DNA from 3 places in the Paenibacillus sp. FSL K6-0276 genome. Region 1 is predicted to be linked to each of the others. Evidence: a T-box and tRNA genes for the amino acid it is inferred to sense, from the RefSeq annotation. Region 1 holds a T-box; the other regions hold tRNA genes.

Region 1 (7,325 bases):
CGTGCTGTTCCATTTTCATGGTGGAATGGCCCGCTGTTTTTTGTTTTTTTCTGTGCTACCTCATTTTGTTAAGAAAATGTACAGCAGATTAAAAAAGGAAAGGTACGGACTCAACAGAAACGTAGAAGCCCAAGGTTGGGTAAATCCGCCAAAGAAAATAGAACGAACCCTACTCTCTCCAACAAATCAAGTAAAGACGGCTTCGCCTTAAAGACTTATTTGAATTCCAGTTGACGCTGTACAATTCGCACAATATCCGCAATATAATCTCCGATGATCGGTAGATTAAGCGCTCCAAGCCACTGAAGGACATAAATGATCGTCGCCGCAAAAAAAGTAAAGCCCAACGCGATCCCCACTCCACGAGCCGCTCCATATAAGATATTTCGCCAAATTAGATTCCAAGGTGAATATAATAGCTCCGTATACTGATAAATTCGTGATTTCTCTAATATATGGGCCCATTCAAAGGTTAATCGATACATCGTATTCATTTTTTCTTCCAGTGGAATATCTTCTGGATTACGATGATCTGCTGTTAAACGCTCAGGGTTTGCCTCAGGAATAACCTTTTTCTCCGCTCCCTTGTCTGGGCTGTTCTTGTTGCCGGATGTCTTGATGGAGATTCTGTTCTTCTGATCCTCCACAGCCACGGCTCCTCTCATACGTCTATACTCGCCACAAAGTAAACGAGCCCGGTCAAAGAGAATGAATCTCCTTGAGCACGAGGCTCGTTATTTTTGCGACGAAATATAAAGACTATATTTCCCGCATAAACAGAAGTTCTCCGTTTACACTTGTGCCGCTAGTATATGCTGTTTTGGGACAGGTAATGCAAATTCACGCTCCGATATGGATACCGATGGATTTGCCACCGACATCTACCGTTTCAAAAGCATGCTCTCCGCCAAAATCAACCGTAGTCACAAGTACATTGTCGCGCAATACATTCTCAAATGCTGTAACTGCTGCTTTAAGCTCATCATCTACATTCAGCGTGAGTGCGATCCGTTTCTCGATCGGCAGATCAAGCCGTTTACGGTAATCCTGAACCGCACGAATGATCTCACGAACCCAGCCTTCTTGCTCAAGCTCAGGTGTGATTTCAGTGTTGAGCGCAACCGTAATTCCATATCCGGAAGCTGCGGCGAAACCTGCTTTAGCTTGTTTTTCAACGAGCAGCTCTTCTGAAGTGATCACCAGTTCTTCTCCCTCTGGCGTCGCAATCGTGATAGAGCCGTCTTGCACCGCTTTGCGGGTAGAGTCACTATCCAGAGCTTTCAGGAAGCCTTGTAGGAAGCCGACGTTTTTGCCGTATTTTTTACCTGCTACCTTAAGATTCAGCTTGAGTGTGAAATCAACAAATCCACTGTCACTGGTCTCCAGTACGATGTTCTTGATGTTGATCTCATCTTTAATGATCTCTTCATACTCAGCCAAATGGAAGTCGCGGTTCATCGAAACGATCAGCTCGGACAGCGGTTGACGATTCTTAATGCCTGTTTCGTTACGCACGTTACGCGCCAGCTCAACGATTTGTCTCGCACTTTCCATATCCTCTTCCAGTTCTTTATCGATCAAGTTCTCATCAGCAACCGGATAGTCCGCCAAATGCACACTTTTTCCGCCGCCAAGGTTCGTGAAGATATCTTCAGACAACATTGGTGTAAATGGAGCCATCAAACTCGCTGTAGTCAAAAGCACATGGGTCAGCGTACGGTAAGCATCCAGCTTATCTTCACTTAGACCACTACCCCAGAAACGGTCACGGGAACGACGGATATACCAGTTACTCAGCTCATCTACAAAGTTCTCAATGGCTTTGGACGTATTCACGAAGTCATTTACCGCAAGGCCTTTATCCACCAAAAGAATTAAGCTGTTCAAACGGGACAGAATCCAGCGGTCCAGCTTATGTTCTGATACTTTAAAAGGATGATCGGCTGGATCGTAACCATCGATACCTGCATAAAGCGTCAAGAACGCATGCGTATTCACCAGTGTATCTACAACTTTGGATTTGGTTTCCCCTACAAGACCACGAGAGAACCGTTTATTGTTCCACGGCGCACTGTCGGACAGAATCGCCCAACGGAAAGCATCCGTTCCGTATTCGTTCATGATTTCCCATGGGTCAATAACATTACCTTTGGATTTGGACATTTTTTGACCGTTCTCATCGAGAATGTGTCCTGTAGCGATTACCGCTTTATAAGGAGCTTTACCTTTAAACAAGGTAGATACTGCAAGCAAGCTATAGAACCAGCCACGGGTCTGGTCGATCCCTTCACAGATCATATCCGCTGGATATTGATCGTTCAGCTTATCTTCGTTTTCAAATGGATAATGGCTTTGTGCGAAAGGCATCGAGCCACTATCGAACCATACATCGATAACTTCCGGTGTGCGAACCATCTCTGCGCCTTCGCTAAAAGGACTGCGTAGTTTGATTTTATCAACAAAAGGCTTGTGCAGCTCGATATCCTCAGGTACTTCGCCAATCGCCATCGCTCTCAGTTCTTCAATGCTATGTGGAGCGAACTCTTTGCCCGTTTCTTGACATACCCAGACATTAAGCGGTGTACCCCAGTAACGGTTACGGCTGATATTCCAGTCCACCAGTTCATCCAAGAACTTACCGAAACGGCCTTCGCGTACATGCTCAGGGTACCAATCTACACTGTTGTTGTTAGCAATCAGCTGATCTTTGATCGCTGTAGTGTTGATGAACCAGCTGTCTGTTGCGTAGTACAAGAGTGGTGTATCACAACGCCAGCAGAACGGATAGCTGTGCTCGTATTTTTCCTTACCGTAAAGTAGTCCTTTTTCAGATAAAGCTTTAACGATATCCAAATCGCAATCTTTCACGAAGCGTCCAGCAAAATCAGACACTACATCTGTATACTTACCAGAATTATCAACCACGTTTACGAAGCTGATGCCGTTCTCGCGGCAAGTCTTGTAGTCATCTTCACCATGCGCTGGTGCCATGTGTACGATCCCTGTACCACTGGAATCTGTAACGAAGGAAGCACCTACGATGACATTGCTTTTCTCTGCTTTGATGTATCCGAATGGAGGAGCGTAAGTTTTGCCGATAAACTCGGAACCTTTGTGTGTAGAAAGGACTGTGTGCTCGCCTTTCATCACTTCTTCGACCAAATTCTTGGCAACGATGTACACGCCGTCTTCTTGTTGTACACGTACATAGTCCATGTCTGGGTTCATGGCAAGAGCCATATGCGCTGGCAGTGTCCAAGGTGTAGTCGTCCAAGCTAGTACGTAGTCTCCACTGTCATCCAGTTTGAACTTTGCAGTCGCACTGAGATCCTTGACGGTCTTGTAACCTTGAGCTACTTCATGGGAGCTTAGGGTAGTCTGGCAGCTTGGGCAGTAAGGACTAACGCGGTGTCCGCGGTAGAGCAACCCTTTGTCATGCACCGTAGCCAAGATGTTCCACACGCTCTCGATATAAGTGTTATCCAAGGTTACGTAAGGATTATCTAGATCCGTCCAATAACCAATGCCCTCAGTAAACTCGCGCCATTGCTTCTCATAGCCGAAGACGCTGTCTTTACATTCCTGGATGAATTTCTCTACGCCATATTCCTCGATCTCCTGCTTGCCGGAGATGCCCAGTTTCTTTTGAACGCCTAGTTCTACTGGCAAGCCGTGTGTATCCCAGCCTGCTTTACGTACTACGCGATATCCTTTCATCGTCTGGTAACGACCGATGAAATCCTTGATTACCCGGCCCAGTACGTGTCCGATATGTGGGGCACCGTTTGCTGTAGGAGGCCCTTCGTAAAATACATAGTTCGGACGTCCTTCACGGTTCTCCATGGATTTGCGGAACGTATTTTCGTCGCTCCATTTCTTCAGTATGCGGACATCTCTTGCCCGCGCTTTTTCTCTGACATCTACTTTTTGCATGTGATAGTCAATCCTTTCCTTGGTTTAGTCTTTAACCTCTTTTCGATCCCCCGCTTATCACCGCAAGCGGCACGCTTTACCTCAGGCACCCGAGCCGCGATCCCGTTAGGGCAGCGGGGGCTCGAGGCGCCTCGGGGCGAACTTGCGCAGCTGTTCGCCTGTGCTCTTGCCTTTGGCTCCCGAGCCGCGATCCCGCAGGGCAGCGCTGGCTCGGGGTGCCACATGGGCCGGCGAGTGAAACGCCGGCCTGACCTAGCAGTGAAGGCCCCGCAGGCGAACCCGCCAGGGGAGCCTAAGATGGGCCGCTCCTTCGCCAACATGAGTCCGTTCGCTTCCACCACCGTACCTATTTGCACGAGGCTTTACTTTTCGGGTCAGCCCTTGGGGTCCCCCTTAGAAAGGGGGATTTAGGGGGATGGCCACCCCGAAACAACAAAATAAGCGTCATCCCACCCCCAAAGGGGCGAGACAACGCTCGCGATACCACCCTAATTCTGCGCATGAGCACATCCTTAAGGGGAGTGTATTCAGCACAATCTCAGTCCTGCGCGTAAATCTCATGCACAGGTCCGGTGTAACGTCCGGCAGACGGCTAAGCTTACGCACGATCAACGCTTCAGCTTAACTTCTAGGGGAAGATCTTCCGGCAGGGTTCGAACAATCGGCTCTCAGCAATCGCCGACTCTCTGGAGAACGTTACCTTGTCGTACTTGTCCCGTCATCGAATACATATAAACTTTAAACAGATATGTTCTATTTATAGACTTTTTGCGTCTAAATGTCAACAACCGCTAGCCAAATCCGCATTAGAAGTATACCGACGCTGGTGGAGATCGATTTTAGCGAAAAATAAAAAATAGAGGGAATAACTCCCTCTATTAAGCCGATTCTGGTTTGAAATTATAAATTAGAGGGAATTCCTCCCTATAAATTCAAGCAATATCCCTATTCCAGAGCGAATCAAGGATATTAAAGGGAGAATTTCCCCTTAACCTAATTTACAGACCCAAAATCCAAAAAGAACAGGAGAAATTCCCTCTAATTTGATCGAAGGCCCCAGAGCCCCAGATCCTGCCCAATCACAAACCAAATCGGCATTCATTCATCACAATTCATTAGATGCGATGTAAAACATCATCCTTAAAAGTTACGCTCTCGCTCGCCTCACGACTCTCCAAGGCATTCCAATCATCCTGTGACAACAGCTCGAGCTGAGCTTCCACCAATGTACGGAAACGGGTGCGATAGATCGAAGCTTGCTTGCGCAATTCTTCAGTCTCAATAGCAACCTTACGGGATTTGGATAACGCTTCGTTAATAATCCGATCAGCGTTCTTCTCCGCTTCCTTGATAATGAGCTGCGATTCCTTCTTGGAGTTGTTCTTCACATCATCCGCCGCTTCCTGAGCGACTAAGATCGTCTTCGATAAACTCTCTTCAATATTCACAAAATGATCCAGACGCTCTTGAATGGACAAAAGCTGATTCTGCAGCTCCTTGTTCTCACGGATGACACTTTCATAATCCTTGATCACTTGATCCAGAAATTCGTTGACCTCGTCCTCATCATAACCGCGAAGTCTCCGAGAGAACTCCTTGTTATGTATATCGAGCGGTGTTAATGGCATGCTGTGCACCTCCTAGAAATTTCGGACCTTCTAAGTCTCTGAACCATACCTGCGCAGCAGACAAAGAAGAAAGACTGTACTTCAAGTAAAGGCAGAGGATGTATCGACGTTCCAACTGCCATTCATGGTTCGCCTCTTCTATAAAATATCGGCGCCCTGCTTTAAAAATGTTTGATTCCCTCGAAATAATCAATTTCGACAAGTAAAGCCGGATTCCTGCAAGGGATTCACACAAATTTACCAACCTGAACACGGTATCGGCCCTTTTTCGTCAAACTACCGACCTCTAGAACCTTGAATCGACCAAATCCTTGAATAGATACCATGTCACCATCTTTAAGTCCGCAGGAAGGGTCTTCCTCCACTTTCCAATTTACCCGAACGCGTCCAGCCTTGATGGGAGCAAGAATTTTGCTTCGGCTAAGCCGTGTTACATCTGCGGCAATGCCATCCAATCGTAGGGACGCTACAGTCAAATCCATCATTTCCAGCTTCACCTCACTATTACGCAAGGCAGAAAGTGGCAATACCTCCGTACTCACCTGTATTCGGTGTACTCCAGTTAAATTCATGGCTAAATAATCTGCAATATCTGCAGCTACTACCACATGACAACCATCGTCCAGAACATGAATATCACCGATTTTGTCACGTTTTACTCCAAGACCCAGAATAGAACCCATGTAGTCCCCATGCTCAAGCGCCAGAAACTTTTGTTCACCGGAGGTTATCGCAAGAACCTTCATCTCCATATCCTCATGATCCAGCTCACGATAATCGGGAGCAACCAGTGCTCGCTTCCGCTCTGCCTCAGCATGACCGCCCTCCCATCTGACGATTACGTCTGGATGGCGGTTGACGAGAGTCTGCAGAATAAATCCTTGGCGCGGATCTAGAAATTCGGTCAATTTAGCCTCATGATATTCACCTGCATGGGTAACCCATTCCCAAGCCTTGTCCACAAATTGTCTTTCATCGGGATGAAAATGCCCGTAAACTTCTGTTTTCATATCTTCTGCCTAAAAAATTAAGTGCAAAATGGATTTGAGTCCACCTGCCGCAAATTCCAAGACGAGTAGTGCAATGATCGGGGAAATATCAAGCGTACCAAAGAGTGGCGGAATAAACCGACGAAATGGCGTCAAGTACGGCTCAACAAGCTTACTCAGCAGTTCTCCGATAAAGGTATCACGAACGTTAGGTAACCACGACATCAGTACATAGAAAATAATCATGTAAAAATAAATATTGAACAGCATATCAATAATGGAATCAATTTGGAGCAAAGCTCATTCACCTCATTCTGTTATAGTCTGGATCGTCACCTAGGATTTCCGTAATGGCACCTTGAATTTCAACGGTATCTGGAGTGCACATAAATATATTGCCCCCAATTTTAGAGATTCCTCCACCAAGGGCATAAACAGTTCCGCTAAGAAAATCAATAATTCTCATCGCTTGATCGTTACGGACGCGCTGAAGATTGATCACTACCGTCCGGTGAGAACGGAGATGGTCAGCAATTTCCTGAGCCTCATCGTACGAACGTGGCTCATAAAGTACAACTTTTACATTCTTTTGCGAATGGATACTGACAACGTTGCCCCTTTGATTTTTGCGGGTTTCGACAGGGGCTGGCTCATATTCATCCTCTTCATGGGAAATTTGCTCCCGCTCCACAATTTCCTCTTCCTCCTGCAAGCCCAAAAAACTCATAAATCGGTTCATAACGCTCATCACGATCCCTCCTAATGGCCTACTAAC
Region 2 (7,325 bases), 840 kb from region 1:
TTGTATTTATATTTTTGAATAACAGCATCAAGGGTGTTCTTATCATTTTTTTAGGGGCGTTGTTCGGTATACTGCCAGCCATATTCTTATTTATTAACGGAGCGGTTATCGGCTATTTGATCCATTTATCGGCACTGCAAGGGCAGGATTTGTTCGAACTAATAGTAAAAGGACTGCTGCCACATGGGATTATAGAGATTCCAGCAATCATTATTGCTTGTGCATTTGGACTGCAATTCGGCGGGAAAGTACTTTCAAGTATATTTCGTTCATCCACTAAAAAAGAGGACAGAGGTGTTGACTGGTCTTCGTTCATGCGTCAAACGATTACGGCATCCATTTGGACAGTAATCCTGCTATTTGTTGCAGCCATCATTGAAAGCACAATAACTTTTTCGCTTTTATCATAAAACTTCCGGGAATGGAGCATAACATTAAAACCATTCATCCAAGGATTGCCTAAAGATCTGAGGTATATAATCGTGACGAAACCATAAAGGGAATTTTTAATAATTATGGTTATAAAAAGAGTACTCCGGTTAATCTAGTGTAAGAGGATCTTAAGGCAGCTTTCTCCATGAGATGGACTAACTAATTATGTACAAGGGTTTTGTGGTTTTAGTGAATGTGTTACTTGCAACTTCATGAAGGAGGCCAAGCATATGTTGGGAATGTTATTTAACGAAAAAGAATGCAAGGAACTGGATTATGTTTTGCGGAAAGAACTTGATGAGATGCTGTTAGATTTGAGCGATCAGCGCTTGGACCAAAATATCAGGCATGCCATCGCCAATAGATATAAGACTGTATTCCGTATGTATGCTCGTTTTGCTCCTCAGAAAGAGCTTTCCAAGTATGCATGGGGTGGACGTTCTTCTCAGTATAAACACTGAGGATAGGTGGTAAATGCAAGAGTCTTATGTGGATTTAAGATTTTTTAATAAAATAGCTTGACTAAAAAGGAGTGCTCATGATAAATTATATCTCGCGCTCCTTTTGCTTGTGTAAAAGGGAAGCGGAAGGCAAGAAAAATCGAAAAAAACTTTTTCAAAAAAAAGACTTGCCAAACATCGAAACACTGTGATATATTATAAAGGTCGCCGCTGACAAACAACGACGACGAAATGAGAGACATTGATCTTTGAAAACTGAACAACGAGTGAGTGGGAAATCACGAAAGTGAAATCCAAAACTGATGAGTTTCACAGCGTATTTTACGCTTTTGAAATTTCATCGTGAGAATTAATTTTCTCGTCAGATGTTTCAAAATGAGCATATCGCTCTTTTCAATACTAATTGGAGAGTTTGATCCTGGCTCAGGACGAACGCTGGCGGCGTGCCTAATACATGCAAGTCGAGCGGAGTTATTTTGAAAGCTTGCTTTCAAAATAACTTAGCGGCGGACGGGTGAGTAACACGTAGGCAACCTGCCCCTTAGACTGGGATAACTACCGGAAACGGTAGCTAATACCGGATAATTTCTTTTTTCTCCTGAAGAAAGAATGAAAGACGGAGCAATCTGTCACTGAGGGATGGGCCTGCGGCGCATTAGCTAGTTGGTGGGGTAACGGCCCACCAAGGCGACGATGCGTAGCCGACCTGAGAGGGTGAACGGCCACACTGGGACTGAGACACGGCCCAGACTCCTACGGGAGGCAGCAGTAGGGAATCTTCCGCAATGGGCGAAAGCCTGACGGAGCAACGCCGCGTGAGTGATGAAGGTTTTCGGATCGTAAAGCTCTGTTGCCAGGGAAGAACGTCCGGTAGAGTAACTGCTACCCGGAGTGACGGTACCTGAGAAGAAAGCCCCGGCTAACTACGTGCCAGCAGCCGCGGTAATACGTAGGGGGCAAGCGTTGTCCGGAATTATTGGGCGTAAAGCGCGCGCAGGCGGCTATTTAAGTCTGGTGTTTAAACCTTGGGCTCAACCTAAGGTCGCACTGGAAACTGGGTGGCTTGAGTACAGAAGAGGAAAGTGGAATTCCACGTGTAGCGGTGAAATGCGTAGATATGTGGAGGAACACCAGTGGCGAAGGCGACTTTCTGGGCTGTAACTGACGCTGAGGCGCGAAAGCGTGGGGAGCAAACAGGATTAGATACCCTGGTAGTCCACGCCGTAAACGATGAGTGCTAGGTGTTAGGGGTTTCGATACCCTTGGTGCCGAAGTTAACACAGTAAGCACTCCGCCTGGGGAGTACGGTCGCAAGACTGAAACTCAAAGGAATTGACGGGGACCCGCACAAGCAGTGGAGTATGTGGTTTAATTCGAAGCAACGCGAAGAACCTTACCAGGTCTTGACATCCCTCTGAATCCACTAGAGATAGTGGCGGCCTTCGGGACAGAGGAGACAGGTGGTGCATGGTTGTCGTCAGCTCGTGTCGTGAGATGTTGGGTTAAGTCCCGCAACGAGCGCAACCCTTAACTTTAGTTGCCAGCAAGTAATGTTGGGCACTCTAGAGTGACTGCCGGTGACAAACCGGAGGAAGGTGGGGATGACGTCAAATCATCATGCCCCTTATGACCTGGGCTACACACGTACTACAATGGCCGGTACAACGGGAAGCGAAACCGCGAGGTGAAGCCAATCCCATCAAAGCCGGTCTCAGTTCGGATTGCAGGCTGCAACTCGCCTGCATGAAGTCGGAATTGCTAGTAATCGCGGATCAGCATGCCGCGGTGAATACGTTCCCGGGTCTTGTACACACCGCCCGTCACACCACGAGAGTTTACAACACCCGAAGTCGGTGGGGTAACCCGCAAGGGAGCCAGCCGCCGAAGGTGGGGTAGATGATTGGGGTGAAGTCGTAACAAGGTAGCCGTATCGGAAGGTGCGGCTGGATCACCTCCTTTCTATGGAGAATCGTCTTCTGCAATGAAGACATTCAAATTGGAAGTTTAACTTCCACAATAGAACCCTCGGGTTCGAACACTCACTCGTGTTCAGTTTTGAAAGAGCAAGTCTCTTTCATATGCGTTTGGTGGCGATAGCGGAGGGGTTCCACACGTACCCATCCCGAACACGACCGTTAAGCCCTCCAGCGCCGATGGTACTTGGACCGAAGGGTCCTGGGAGAGTAGGACGCCGCCAAGCGAACAATCAATTATTTGGTTGATTCACAATGTTATATGGGCTTTTAGCTCAGTTGGTTAGAGCGCACCTCTGATAAGGGTGAGGTCGGTGGTTCGAGTCCACCAAGGCCCACCATATAACTTTATAAAGTATGAGGCCTCCGAAAAGTAATCGGAATTAGCTTCGAAGCTACACTTCACTTTTTGGAGTGAATTTTATGGGGCCATAGCTCAGCTGGGAGAGCGCCTGCCTTGCAAGCAGGAGGTCAGCGGTTCGATCCCGCTTGGCTCCACCATAATTTTTAAAATTCAATATCTTCTTTAACATTGATCCTTGAAAACTGGATACCGAAACGAATTTGCGTTTTAGAACATCTTTTAGCAACTTGTGCAAACAAGTTAAAGTTATTAGTGAGATGATTCCAAAAGAAATGTCATTGTATGATATTTTCCTGCGGAAAAATCAAGGTTAAGCTAATAAGAGCACACGGAGGATGCCTAGGCGCCAGGAGCCGACGAAGGACGTGGCGAACAACGAAACTGCCTCGGGGAGCTGTAAGCAAGCTTTGATCCGGGGGTGTCCGAATGGGGAAACCCAGCTGTGGTAATTCGCAGTTACTCATCTCTGAACACATAGGAGATGTAGAGGCAGACCAGGGGAACTGAAACATCTAAGTACCCTGAGGAAGAGAAAACAATAGTGATTCCGTCAGTAGCGGCGAGCGAACGCGGAACAGCCTAAACCTAAGAGCTTGCTCTTAGGGGTTGTGGGACGTCTCACATGGAGTTACAAAGGAATATGGTAGGCGAAGAGGTCTGGAAAGGCCCGCGATAGAGGTAAAAGCCCTGTAACCTAAACTGTGTTCTCTCCGAGACGGATCCCGAGTAGTGCGGGGCACGTGAAACCCCGTATGAATCCAGCAGGACCATCTGCTAAGGCTAAATACTACCTGGCGACCGATAGTGAAACAGTACCGTGAGGGAAAGGTGAAAAGCACCCCGGAAGGGGAGTGAAATAGAACCTGAAACCGTGTGCTTACAAAAAGTCAGAGCCCTATCTATGGGTGATGGCGTGCCTTTTGTAGAATGAACCGGCGAGTTACGTTTAACATGCAAGGTTAAGTCGAGAAGACGGAGCCGCAGCGAAAGCGAGTCTGAATAGGGCGATTTAGTATGTGGACGTAGACCCGAAACCGTGTGATCTACCCCTGTCCAGGGTGAAGGTGCGGTAACACGCACTGGAGGCCCGAACCCACGCATGTTGAAAAATGCGGGGATGAGGTGGGGGTAGCGGAGAAATTCCAATCGAACTCGGAGATAGCTGGTTCTCCCCGAAATAGCTTTAGGGCTAGCCTCGGTATAAGAGTAGTGGAGGTAGAGCACTGATTGGTTGCGGGGCCCGCAAGGGTTACCAAGATCAGTCAAACTCCGAATGCCATATACTTATTGCCGGGAGTCAGACAGTGAGTGCTAAGATCCATTGTCAAAAGGGAAACAGCCCAGACCATCAGCTAAGGTCCCCAAGTGTGTGTTAAGTGGGAAAGGATGTGGAGTTGCACAGACAACCAGGATGTTGGCTTAGAAGCAGCCACCATTGAAAGAGTGCGTAATAGCTCACTGGTCGAGTGACTCTGCGCCGAAAATGTAACGGGGCTAAACACACCACCGAAGCTATGGCTAGATACGTATGTATCTGGGGTAGGGGAGCGTTGTATGTGGGTTGAAGGTGTACCGTAAGGAGCGCTGGACAGCATACAAGTGAGAATGCCGGTATGAGTAACGAAAAGATCAGTGAGAATCTGATCCGCCGAAAGCCCAAGGTTTCCTGAGGAAGGCTCGTCCGCTCAGGGTAAGTCGGGACCTAAGGCGAGGCCGAAAGGCGTAGTCGAAGGACAACAGTTTGAAATTACTGTACCACCGTAATCCGCTATGAGCGATGGGGTGACGCAGGAGGGTAGTGACGCGGACTGATGGATATGTCCGTCTAAGCAGTGAGGCTGATGTGTAGGCAAATCCGCACATCATTAAGGCTGGGCTGTGATGGGGAGCGAAAATTACAGTAGCGAAGGTCATGATCTCACACTGCCAAGAAAAGCCTCTAGCCAGGAGAAGGTGCCCGTACCGCAAACCGACACAGGTAGGCGAGAAGAGAATTCTAAGGCGCGCGGAAGAACTCTCGTTAAGGAACTCGGCAAAATGACCCCGTAACTTCGGGAGAAGGGGTGCCCCGGTAGTGTGAATAGCACGAGGGGGCCGCAGTGAAAAGGCCCAAGCGACTGTTTAGCAAAAACACAGGTCTGTGCGAAGCCGCAAGGCGAAGTATACGGGCTGACGCCTGCCCGGTGCTGGAAGGTTAAGGGGAGTGGTTAGGGGTAACCCGAAGCTATGAACCGAAGCCCCAGTAAACGGCGGCCGTAACTATAACGGTCCTAAGGTAGCGAAATTCCTTGTCAGGTAAATTCTGACCCGCACGAATGGCGTAACGACTTGGGCGCTGTCTCAACGAGAGATCCGGTGAAATTTTAATACCTGTGAAGATGCAGGTTACCCGCGACAAGACGGAAAGACCCCATGGAGCTTTACTGCAGCTTGATATTGAATTTGGGTACGATCTGTACAGGATAGGTGGGAGCCGTAGAAATCGGAGCGCAAGCTTCGGTGGAGGCGCCGTTGGGATACCACCCTGATCGTATCTAGGTTCTAACCTAGTACCCTTACCGGGTACGGGGACCGTGTCAGGCGGGCAGTTTGACTGGGGCGGTCGCCTCCTAAAGAGTAACGGAGGCGTTCCAAGGTTCCCTCAGAATGGTTGGAAATCATTCGAAGAGTGCAAAGGCATAAGGGAGCTTGACTGCGAGACCTACAAGTCGAGCAGGGACGAAAGTCGGACTTAGTGATCCGGTGGTACCGCATGGAAGGGCCATCGCTCAACGGATAAAAGCTACCCTGGGGATAACAGGCTTATCTCCCCCAAGAGTCCACATCGACGGGGAGGTTTGGCACCTCGATGTCGGCTCATCGCATCCTGGGGCTGAAGTAGGTCCCAAGGGTTGGGCTGTTCGCCCATTAAAGCGGTACGCGAGCTGGGTTCAGAACGTCGTGAGACAGTTCGGTCCCTATCTGTCGTGGGCGCAGGAAATTTGAGAGGAGCTGTCCTTAGTACGAGAGGACCGGGATGGACGTACCGCTGGTGCACCAGTTGTTTCGCCAGAAGCATGGCTGGGTAGCTACGTACGGACGGGATAAGCGCTGAAAGCATCTAAGCGTGAAGCCCCCCTCAAGATGAGATTTCCCAATTAGTAAGACCCCTTGAAGACGACGAGGTAGATAGGTTGGAGGTGGAAGTGCAGTAATGCATGGAGCTGACCAATACTAATCGGTCGAGGGCTTATCCTATACTTAAAATGCAAATTCGATTCGGATTCAGTTTTCAGGCGATCAAGCCTGAGCATTTACGCTGTAAATGCCCGTTTGGTGGCGATAGCGGAGGGGTTCCACGCGTACCCATTCCGAACACGACCGTTAAGCCCTCCAGCGCCGATGGTACTTGGACCGAAGGGTCCTGGGAGAGTAGGACGTTGCCAAGCGGATATTCCCTGATAGCTCAGTTGGTAGAGCACTCGACTGTTAATCGAGTTGTCACAGGTTCGAGTCCTGTTCGGGGAGCCATGCTCTCATAGCTCAGCAGGTAGAGTGCTTCCATGGTAAGGAAGAGGTCACCGGTTCGAATCCGGTTGAGAGCTCCACAGATTTGCAAGGCCCGTTGGTCAAGGGGTTAAGACACCTCCCTTTCACGGAGGTAACATGGGTTCGAATCCCATACGGGTCACCAACTTTTACTTATCCTTACCCCTTGAGGGTCCCATAGATATGGAGGCTTAGCTCAGCTGGGAGAGCATCTGCCTTACAAGCAGAGGGTCGGGGGTTCGATCCCCTCAGCCTCCACCATAATCTTCTTGATATTCGAAGAGATTATGGGCAACATAGAGGAATCCATCAATGGGGATTAGCCAAGCGGTAAGGCAACGGACTTTGACTCCGTCACTCATAGGTTCGAATCCTATATCCCCAGCCAAGTGCGAGCCATTAGCTCAGTTGGTAGAGCACCTGACTTTTAATCAGGGTGTCGAAGGTTCGAGTCCTTCATGGCTCACTTTTATTATTACATGCGCGTGTGGCGGAATGGCAGACGCACCAGACTTAGGATCTGGCGTTTCACGACGTGGGGGTTCAAGTCCCTTCACGCGCACCACT
Region 3 (7,325 bases), 1.6 Mb from region 1:
TGCGGCGCATTAGCTAGTTGGTGGGGTAACGGCCCACCAAGGCGACGATGCGTAGCCGACCTGAGAGGGTGAACGGCCACACTGGGACTGAGACACGGCCCAGACTCCTACGGGAGGCAGCAGTAGGGAATCTTCCGCAATGGGCGAAAGCCTGACGGAGCAACGCCGCGTGAGTGATGAAGGTTTTCGGATCGTAAAGCTCTGTTGCCAGGGAAGAACGTCCGGTAGAGTAACTGCTATCGGAGTGACGGTACCTGAGAAGAAAGCCCCGGCTAACTACGTGCCAGCAGCCGCGGTAATACGTAGGGGGCAAGCGTTGTCCGGAATTATTGGGCGTAAAGCGCGCGCAGGCGGCTATTTAAGTCTGGTGTTTAAACCTTGGGCTCAACCTAAGGTCGCACTGGAAACTGGGTGGCTTGAGTACAGAAGAGGAAAGTGGAATTCCACGTGTAGCGGTGAAATGCGTAGATATGTGGAGGAACACCAGTGGCGAAGGCGACTTTCTGGGCTGTAACTGACGCTGAGGCGCGAAAGCGTGGGGAGCAAACAGGATTAGATACCCTGGTAGTCCACGCCGTAAACGATGAGTGCTAGGTGTTAGGGGTTTCGATACCCTTGGTGCCGAAGTTAACACAGTAAGCACTCCGCCTGGGGAGTACGGTCGCAAGACTGAAACTCAAAGGAATTGACGGGGACCCGCACAAGCAGTGGAGTATGTGGTTTAATTCGAAGCAACGCGAAGAACCTTACCAGGTCTTGACATCCCTCTGAATCCACTAGAGATAGTGGCGGCCTTCGGGACAGAGGAGACAGGTGGTGCATGGTTGTCGTCAGCTCGTGTCGTGAGATGTTGGGTTAAGTCCCGCAACGAGCGCAACCCTTAACTTTAGTTGCCAGCAAGTAATGTTGGGCACTCTAGAGTGACTGCCGGTGACAAACCGGAGGAAGGTGGGGATGACGTCAAATCATCATGCCCCTTATGACCTGGGCTACACACGTACTACAATGGCCGGTACAACGGGAAGCGAAACCGCGAGGTGAAGCCAATCCCATCAAAGCCGGTCTCAGTTCGGATTGCAGGCTGCAACTCGCCTGCATGAAGTCGGAATTGCTAGTAATCGCGGATCAGCATGCCGCGGTGAATACGTTCCCGGGTCTTGTACACACCGCCCGTCACACCACGAGAGTTTACAACACCCGAAGTCGGTGGGGTAACCCGCAAGGGAGCCAGCCGCCGAAGGTGGGGTAGATGATTGGGGTGAAGTCGTAACAAGGTAGCCGTATCGGAAGGTGCGGCTGGATCACCTCCTTTCTATGGAGAATCGTCTTCTGCAATGAAGACATTCAAATCGGAAGTTTAACTTCCACAATAGAACCCTCGGGTTCGAACACTCACTCGTGTTCAGTTTTGAAAGAGCAAGTCTCTTTCGTATGCGTTTGGTGGCGATAGCGGAGGGGTTCCACACGTACCCATCCCGAACACGACCGTTAAGCCCTCCAGCGCCGATGGTACTTGGACCGAAGGGTCCTGGGAGAGTAGGACGCCGCCAAGCGAACAATCAATTATTTGGTTGATTCACAATGTTATATGGGCTTTTAGCTCAGTTGGTTAGAGCGCACCTCTGATAAGGGTGAGGTCGGTGGTTCGAGTCCACCAAGGCCCACCATATAACTTTATAAAGTATGAGGCCTCCGAAAAGTAATCGGAATTAGCTTCAAAGCTACACTTCACTTTTTGGAGTGGATTTTATGGGGCCATAGCTCAGCTGGGAGAGCGCCTGCCTTGCAAGCAGGAGGTCAGCGGTTCGATCCCGCTTGGCTCCACCATAACTTTTTAAAACGAATAACTTTTTTATCTTGATCCTTGAAAACTGGATACCGAAACGAATTTGCGTTTTAGAACATCTTTTAGCAACTTGTGTAAACAAGTAAATGTTATTAGTGAGATGATTCCAAAAGAAATGTCATTGTATGATATTTTCCTGCGGAAAAATCAAGGTTAAGCTAATAAGAGCACACGGAGGATGCCTAGGCGCCAGGAGCCGACGAAGGACGTGGCGAACAACGAAACTGCCTCGGGGAGCTGTAAGCAAGCTTTGATCCGGGGGTGTCCGAATGGGGAAACCCAGCTGTGGTAATTCGCAGTTACTCATCTCTGAACACATAGGAGATGTAGAGGCAGACCAGGGGAACTGAAACATCTAAGTACCCTGAGGAAGAGAAAACAATAGTGATTCCGTCAGTAGCGGCGAGCGAACGCGGAACAGCCTAAACCTAAGAGCTTGCTCTTAGGGGTTGTGGGACGTCTCACATGGAGTTACAAAGGAATATGGTAGGTGAAGAGGTCTGGAAAGGCCCGCGATAGAGGTAAAAGCCCTGTAGCCTAAACTGTGTTCTCTCCGAGACGGATCCCGAGTAGTGCGGGGCACGTGAAACCCCGTATGAATCCAGCAGGACCATCTGCTAAGGCTAAATACTACCTGGCGACCGATAGTGAAACAGTACCGTGAGGGAAAGGTGAAAAGCACCCCGGAAGGGGAGTGAAATAGAACCTGAAACCGTGTGCTTACAAAAAGTCAGAGCCCTATCTATGGGTGATGGCGTGCCTTTTGTAGAATGAACCGGCGAGTTACGTTTAACATGCAAGGTTAAGTCGAGAAGACGGAGCCGCAGCGAAAGCGAGTCTGAATAGGGCGATTTAGTATGTGGACGTAGACCCGAAACCGTGTGATCTACCCCTGTCCAGGGTGAAGGTGCGGTAACACGCACTGGAGGCCCGAACCCACGCATGTTGAAAAATGCGGGGATGAGGTGGGGGTAGCGGAGAAATTCCAATCGAACTCGGAGATAGCTGGTTCTCCCCGAAATAGCTTTAGGGCTAGCCTCGGTATAAGAGTAGTGGAGGTAGAGCACTGATTGGTTGCGGGGCCCGCAAGGGTTACCAAGATCAGTCAAACTCCGAATGCCATATACTTATTGCCGGGAGTCAGACAGTGAGTGCTAAGATCCATTGTCAAAAGGGAAACAGCCCAGACCATCAGCTAAGGTCCCCAAGTGTGTGTTAAGTGGGAAAGGATGTGGAGTTGCACAGACAACCAGGATGTTGGCTTAGAAGCAGCCACCATTGAAAGAGTGCGTAATAGCTCACTGGTCGAGTGACTCTGCGCCGAAAATGTAACGGGGCTAAACACACCACCGAAGCTATGGCTAGATACGTATGTATCTGGGGTAGGGGAGCGTTGTATGTGGGTTGAAGGTGTACCGTAAGGAGCGCTGGACAGCATACAAGTGAGAATGCCGGTATGAGTAACGAAAAGATCAGTGAGAATCTGATCCGCCGAAAGCCCAAGGTTTCCTGAGGAAGGCTCGTCCGCTCAGGGTAAGTCGGGACCTAAGGCGAGGCCGAAAGGCGTAGTCGAAGGACAACAGTTTGAAATTACTGTACCACCGTAATCCGCTATGAGCGATGGGGTGACGCAGGAGGGTAGTGACGCGGACTGATGGATATGTCCGTCTAAGCAGTGAGGCTGATGTGTAGGCAAATCCGCACATCATTAAGGCTGGGCTGTGATGGGGAGCGAAAATTATAGTAGCGAAGGTCATGATCTCACACTGCCAAGAAAAGCCTCTAGCCAGGAGAAGGTGCCCGTACCGCAAACCGACACAGGTAGGCGAGAAGAGAATTCTAAGGCGCGCGGAAGAACTCTCGTTAAGGAACTCGGCAAAATGACCCCGTAACTTCGGGAGAAGGGGTGCCCCGGTAGTGTGAATAGCACGAGGGGGCCGCAGTGAAAAGGCCCAAGCGACTGTTTAGCAAAAACACAGGTCTGTGCGAAGCCGCAAGGCGAAGTATACGGGCTGACGCCTGCCCGGTGCTGGAAGGTTAAGGGGAGTGGTTAGGGGTAACCCGAAGCTATGAACCGAAGCCCCAGTAAACGGCGGCCGTAACTATAACGGTCCTAAGGTAGCGAAATTCCTTGTCAGGTAAATTCTGACCCGCACGAATGGCGTAACGACTTGGGCGCTGTCTCAACGAGAGATCCGGTGAAATTTTAATACCTGTGAAGATGCAGGTTACCCGCGACAAGACGGAAAGACCCCATGGAGCTTTACTGCAGCTTGATATTGAATTTGGGTACGATCTGTACAGGATAGGTGGGAGCCGTAGAAATCGGAGCGCAAGCTTCGGTGGAGGCGCCGTTGGGATACCACCCTGATCGTATCTAGGTTCTAACCTAGTACCCTTACCGGGTACGGGGACCGTGTCAGGCGGGCAGTTTGACTGGGGCGGTCGCCTCCTAAAGAGTAACGGAGGCGTTCCAAGGTTCCCTCAGAATGGTTGGAAATCATTCGAAGAGTGCAAAGGCATAAGGGAGCTTGACTGCGAGACCTACAAGTCGAGCAGGGACGAAAGTCGGACTTAGTGATCCGGTGGTACCGCATGGAAGGGCCATCGCTCAACGGATAAAAGCTACCCTGGGGATAACAGGCTTATCTCCCCCAAGAGTCCACATCGACGGGGAGGTTTGGCACCTCGATGTCGGCTCATCGCATCCTGGGGCTGAAGTAGGTCCCAAGGGTTGGGCTGTTCGCCCATTAAAGCGGTACGCGAGCTGGGTTCAGAACGTCGTGAGACAGTTCGGTCCCTATCTGTCGTGGGCGCAGGAAATTTGAGAGGAGCTGTCCTTAGTACGAGAGGACCGGGATGGACGTACCGCTGGTGCACCAGTTGTTTCGCCAGAAGCATGGCTGGGTAGCTACGTACGGACGGGATAAGCGCTGAAAGCATCTAAGCGTGAAGCCCCCCTCAAGATGAGATTTCCCAATTAGTAAGACCCCTTGAAGACGACGAGGTAGATAGGTTGGAGGTGGAAGTGCAGTAATGCATGGAGCTGACCAATACTAATCGGTCGAGGGCTTATCCTATACTTAAAACGCAAATTCAATTCGGATTCAGTTTTCAGGGAGTCAAATTCCTGTTTGGATTGCTGTGGTACTGATATCGTTTGGAGAGATACCCAAGTGGCTATAAGGGGACCCTCTGCTAAGGGGTTAGACTGCGTAAGCGGTGCGTGGGTTCGAATCCCACTCTCTCCGCCATTTTCAATCCATAGCATTACTAATTATTGTGGCGGTGTAGCTCAGCTGGCTAGAGCGTACGGTTCATACCCGTGAGGTCGGGGGTTCGATCCCCTTCGCCGCTACCATAATACCTGGAGGCTTAGCTCAGCTGGGAGAGCATCTGCCTTACAAGCAGAGGGTCGGGGGTTCGATCCCCTCAGCCTCCACCATTTTCATCTCTTTAAGATTTATTTCACACCGTGCCGGTGTAGCTCAACTGGTAGAGCAACTGACTTGTAATCAGTAGGTTGGGGGTTCAAGTCCTCTCGCCGGCACCATTTTTTATCAATGCGGAACCGTGGTGTAGTTGGCCTAACATGCCTGCCTGTCACGCAGGAGATCGCGAGTTCGAATCTCGTCGGTTCCGCCATTTTTTTCCACAAGATTAGAGTGGGAAGTTTAAGACTACCACTTTATTTTTATGTCAATTTAATATGGCTCGATAGCTCAGTCGGTAGAGCAGAGGACTGAAAATCCTCGTGTCGGCGGTTCGAATCCGTCTCGAGCCACTTTTCCCTGGGGGATTAGCGAAGTGGCCAAACGCATCAGACTGTAAATCTGCTCACGTACGTGTTCGGTGGTTCGAATCCATCATCCCCCACCATTTATGAGCCATTAGCTCAGTTGGTAGAGCACCTGACTTTTAATCAGGGTGTCGAAGGTTCGAGTCCTTCATGGCTCATCCCAAACAGAAAGTCATCACCTTATGGTGGTGGCTTTTTTTGTGTTTTATGGTTGTATTATAGTAGCGCGCTACTGTAGCGATTAACATAATATAAGAGAATATGCTAAAATAGGCGAAAAGAGCAAAAGTGGTGGAGCATGGTGACTATGGATAGTGAGACATTGCGGAAAAAATTAGAGCAGCTCACCGGAAAGAGAACCGGAATCAAGCAGTTAGGGAGGCAGCATTCAGCTTCTCTTTTTAGCATGGGATTAGAAGTACAGGATCAGCTGGTAATCCATGAGGGTCATCTCTGGGCACCTTTGTATGAGAATGATGGACGTGTAACCGCTGTTTGGGTGGAAATGGAGGGGCTTACCTCTCTGGAAGTACAACTGGTCAATTATGCAGTTCGAAATTTTGCTATTGCACTTAAAGCTACAGGGCTTAGAGAAGAAGGTGAAGTGGAGGCACGGCAGCTTGGGGCCTGGTTGAACACGGAGCTAGAGAAAGAAAAAAATGACTCTGAGATTCCCGATGAGATGACCCTAAAGGGACGTCTGTTCGGAGACATGATTCCATTCCTCCTTAGTAGTGAGATTGCACATAGTCCGCAGATCTCTTATCGTTCACTGATGAAATTGCTGCGTAGCTATTTTGAGAACGAAATCCTGCTTATTCCGCTTCAAGAGAAGGAGTGGCTAATTTTAGCTCGCAAAGAATTGCTTACGGGCGGGGATGATAAGGATGATGAAGAAGAGAGCGTAGATGATCTTCTAGCACAGACTAGTATGGGTTTACATGAGCTGATAGCCAGTGAGTGGGTAGGAGTATTCCATTTGGCGGTAGCTCCGGCTATTGTCCCTGTTAAGGGATTGACAGGATCTGTGGCTTTGCTCAGGGAGACGATTGTACTCGGTCGTATCTTCCAAGTAGGTGAGTATATTCATTTACCTTGGGAACTACATTTGGAACGTTTGGTTAACAGTATTCCTGATGTACGCCGCAAACAGTTGCTTGGACAAATTGGTGACTATTCCTCTGTACTATCTGATAAAGAAATGCTGCTGACTTTGGAAACTTTTTTTGAGATGGACTGTAATGTAAGTGAAACAGCCAAGAAGTTATATATCCATCGTAATACACTGCTATACCGTCTGGATAAGATAAAACAAGAGACTGGAGCAGATGTACGAAGCTTTGGGGACGCAGCTATTGTGAAGCTTACTATGCTTTTGTATAAAGTGACGAAAAGGAAATAGGTTTTTTGTGAACCTTACAAATAGCCATCGTGTCCCGACTGGGTTAATATAAATGTACAAGGAAACAGAATTTTTATTTTAACTAATTAATAATTAACTCGAGGGGGAAATACAATGGCAGGCGTACGTTTAGAGCATATTTTCAAAAAATACCCGGGTTCAGATAAAGCAACAGTAATCGATATCAATCTTGATATTAAAGATAAGGAATTTCTAGTATTGGTTGGACCTTCCGGTTGCGGTAAATCCACAACTTTGCGTATGATCGCTGGTTTGGA

Evidence for each region. The T-box of region 1 lies ahead of ileS (isoleucine--tRNA ligase). A T-box ahead of a tRNA ligase gene usually reads a tRNA of that ligase, here a tRNA-Ile.
Region 2: it has a tRNA-Ile gene. The T-box ahead of ileS (isoleucine--tRNA ligase) is inferred to sense a tRNA for this amino acid. The anticodon was not compared.
Region 3: it has a tRNA-Ile gene. The T-box ahead of ileS (isoleucine--tRNA ligase) is inferred to sense a tRNA for this amino acid. The anticodon was not compared.

What each region holds. Positions count from the first base shown of each region.
Region 1 is NZ_CP150276.1:4,644,097-4,651,421, forward strand. Features, by position in the region: gene MHH52_RS22080 (DUF5665 domain-containing protein) at 216-512, opposite strand; gene ileS (isoleucine--tRNA ligase) at 841-3,933, opposite strand; T-box leader at 4,390-4,664, opposite strand; gene MHH52_RS22090 (DivIVA domain-containing protein) at 5,049-5,561, opposite strand; gene MHH52_RS22095 (YlmH/Sll1252 family protein) at 5,789-6,571, opposite strand; gene MHH52_RS22100 (YggT family protein) at 6,581-6,820, opposite strand; gene sepF (cell division protein SepF) at 6,855-7,298, opposite strand; gene MHH52_RS22110 (YggS family pyridoxal phosphate-dependent enzyme) at 7,310-7,325, opposite strand, start outside.
Region 2 is NZ_CP150276.1:5,486,698-5,494,022, reverse strand. Features, by position in the region: gene MHH52_RS25950 (stage II sporulation protein M) at 1-410, shown strand, start outside; gene MHH52_RS25945 (hypothetical protein) at 663-893, shown strand; rRNA gene MHH52_RS25940 (16S ribosomal RNA) at 1,294-2,852, shown strand; rRNA gene rrf (5S ribosomal RNA) at 2,977-3,093, shown strand; tRNA gene MHH52_RS25930 (tRNA-Ile) at 3,131-3,207, shown strand; tRNA gene MHH52_RS25925 (tRNA-Ala) at 3,292-3,367, shown strand; rRNA gene MHH52_RS25920 (23S ribosomal RNA) at 3,539-6,467, shown strand; rRNA gene rrf (5S ribosomal RNA) at 6,542-6,658, shown strand; tRNA gene MHH52_RS25910 (tRNA-Asn) at 6,665-6,740, shown strand; tRNA gene MHH52_RS25905 (tRNA-Thr) at 6,742-6,817, shown strand; tRNA gene MHH52_RS25900 (tRNA-Glu) at 6,829-6,903, shown strand; tRNA gene MHH52_RS25895 (tRNA-Val) at 6,944-7,019, shown strand; tRNA gene MHH52_RS25890 (tRNA-Gln) at 7,072-7,146, shown strand; tRNA gene MHH52_RS25885 (tRNA-Lys) at 7,152-7,224, shown strand; tRNA gene MHH52_RS25880 (tRNA-Leu) at 7,240-7,323, shown strand.
Region 3 is NZ_CP150276.1:150,551-157,875, forward strand. Features, by position in the region: rRNA gene MHH52_RS00710 (16S ribosomal RNA) at 1-1,312, shown strand, start outside; rRNA gene rrf (5S ribosomal RNA) at 1,437-1,553, shown strand; tRNA gene MHH52_RS00720 (tRNA-Ile) at 1,591-1,667, shown strand; tRNA gene MHH52_RS00725 (tRNA-Ala) at 1,752-1,827, shown strand; rRNA gene MHH52_RS00730 (23S ribosomal RNA) at 1,998-4,926, shown strand; tRNA gene MHH52_RS00735 (tRNA-Ser) at 5,009-5,100, shown strand; tRNA gene MHH52_RS00740 (tRNA-Met) at 5,131-5,207, shown strand; tRNA gene MHH52_RS00745 (tRNA-Val) at 5,216-5,291, shown strand; tRNA gene MHH52_RS00750 (tRNA-Thr) at 5,324-5,399, shown strand; tRNA gene MHH52_RS00755 (tRNA-Asp) at 5,414-5,491, shown strand; tRNA gene MHH52_RS00760 (tRNA-Phe) at 5,558-5,630, shown strand; tRNA gene MHH52_RS00765 (tRNA-Tyr) at 5,640-5,725, shown strand; tRNA gene MHH52_RS00770 (tRNA-Lys) at 5,731-5,803, shown strand; gene MHH52_RS00775 (helix-turn-helix domain-containing protein) at 5,944-7,047, shown strand; gene ugpC (sn-glycerol-3-phosphate ABC transporter ATP-binding protein UgpC) at 7,162-7,325, shown strand, end outside.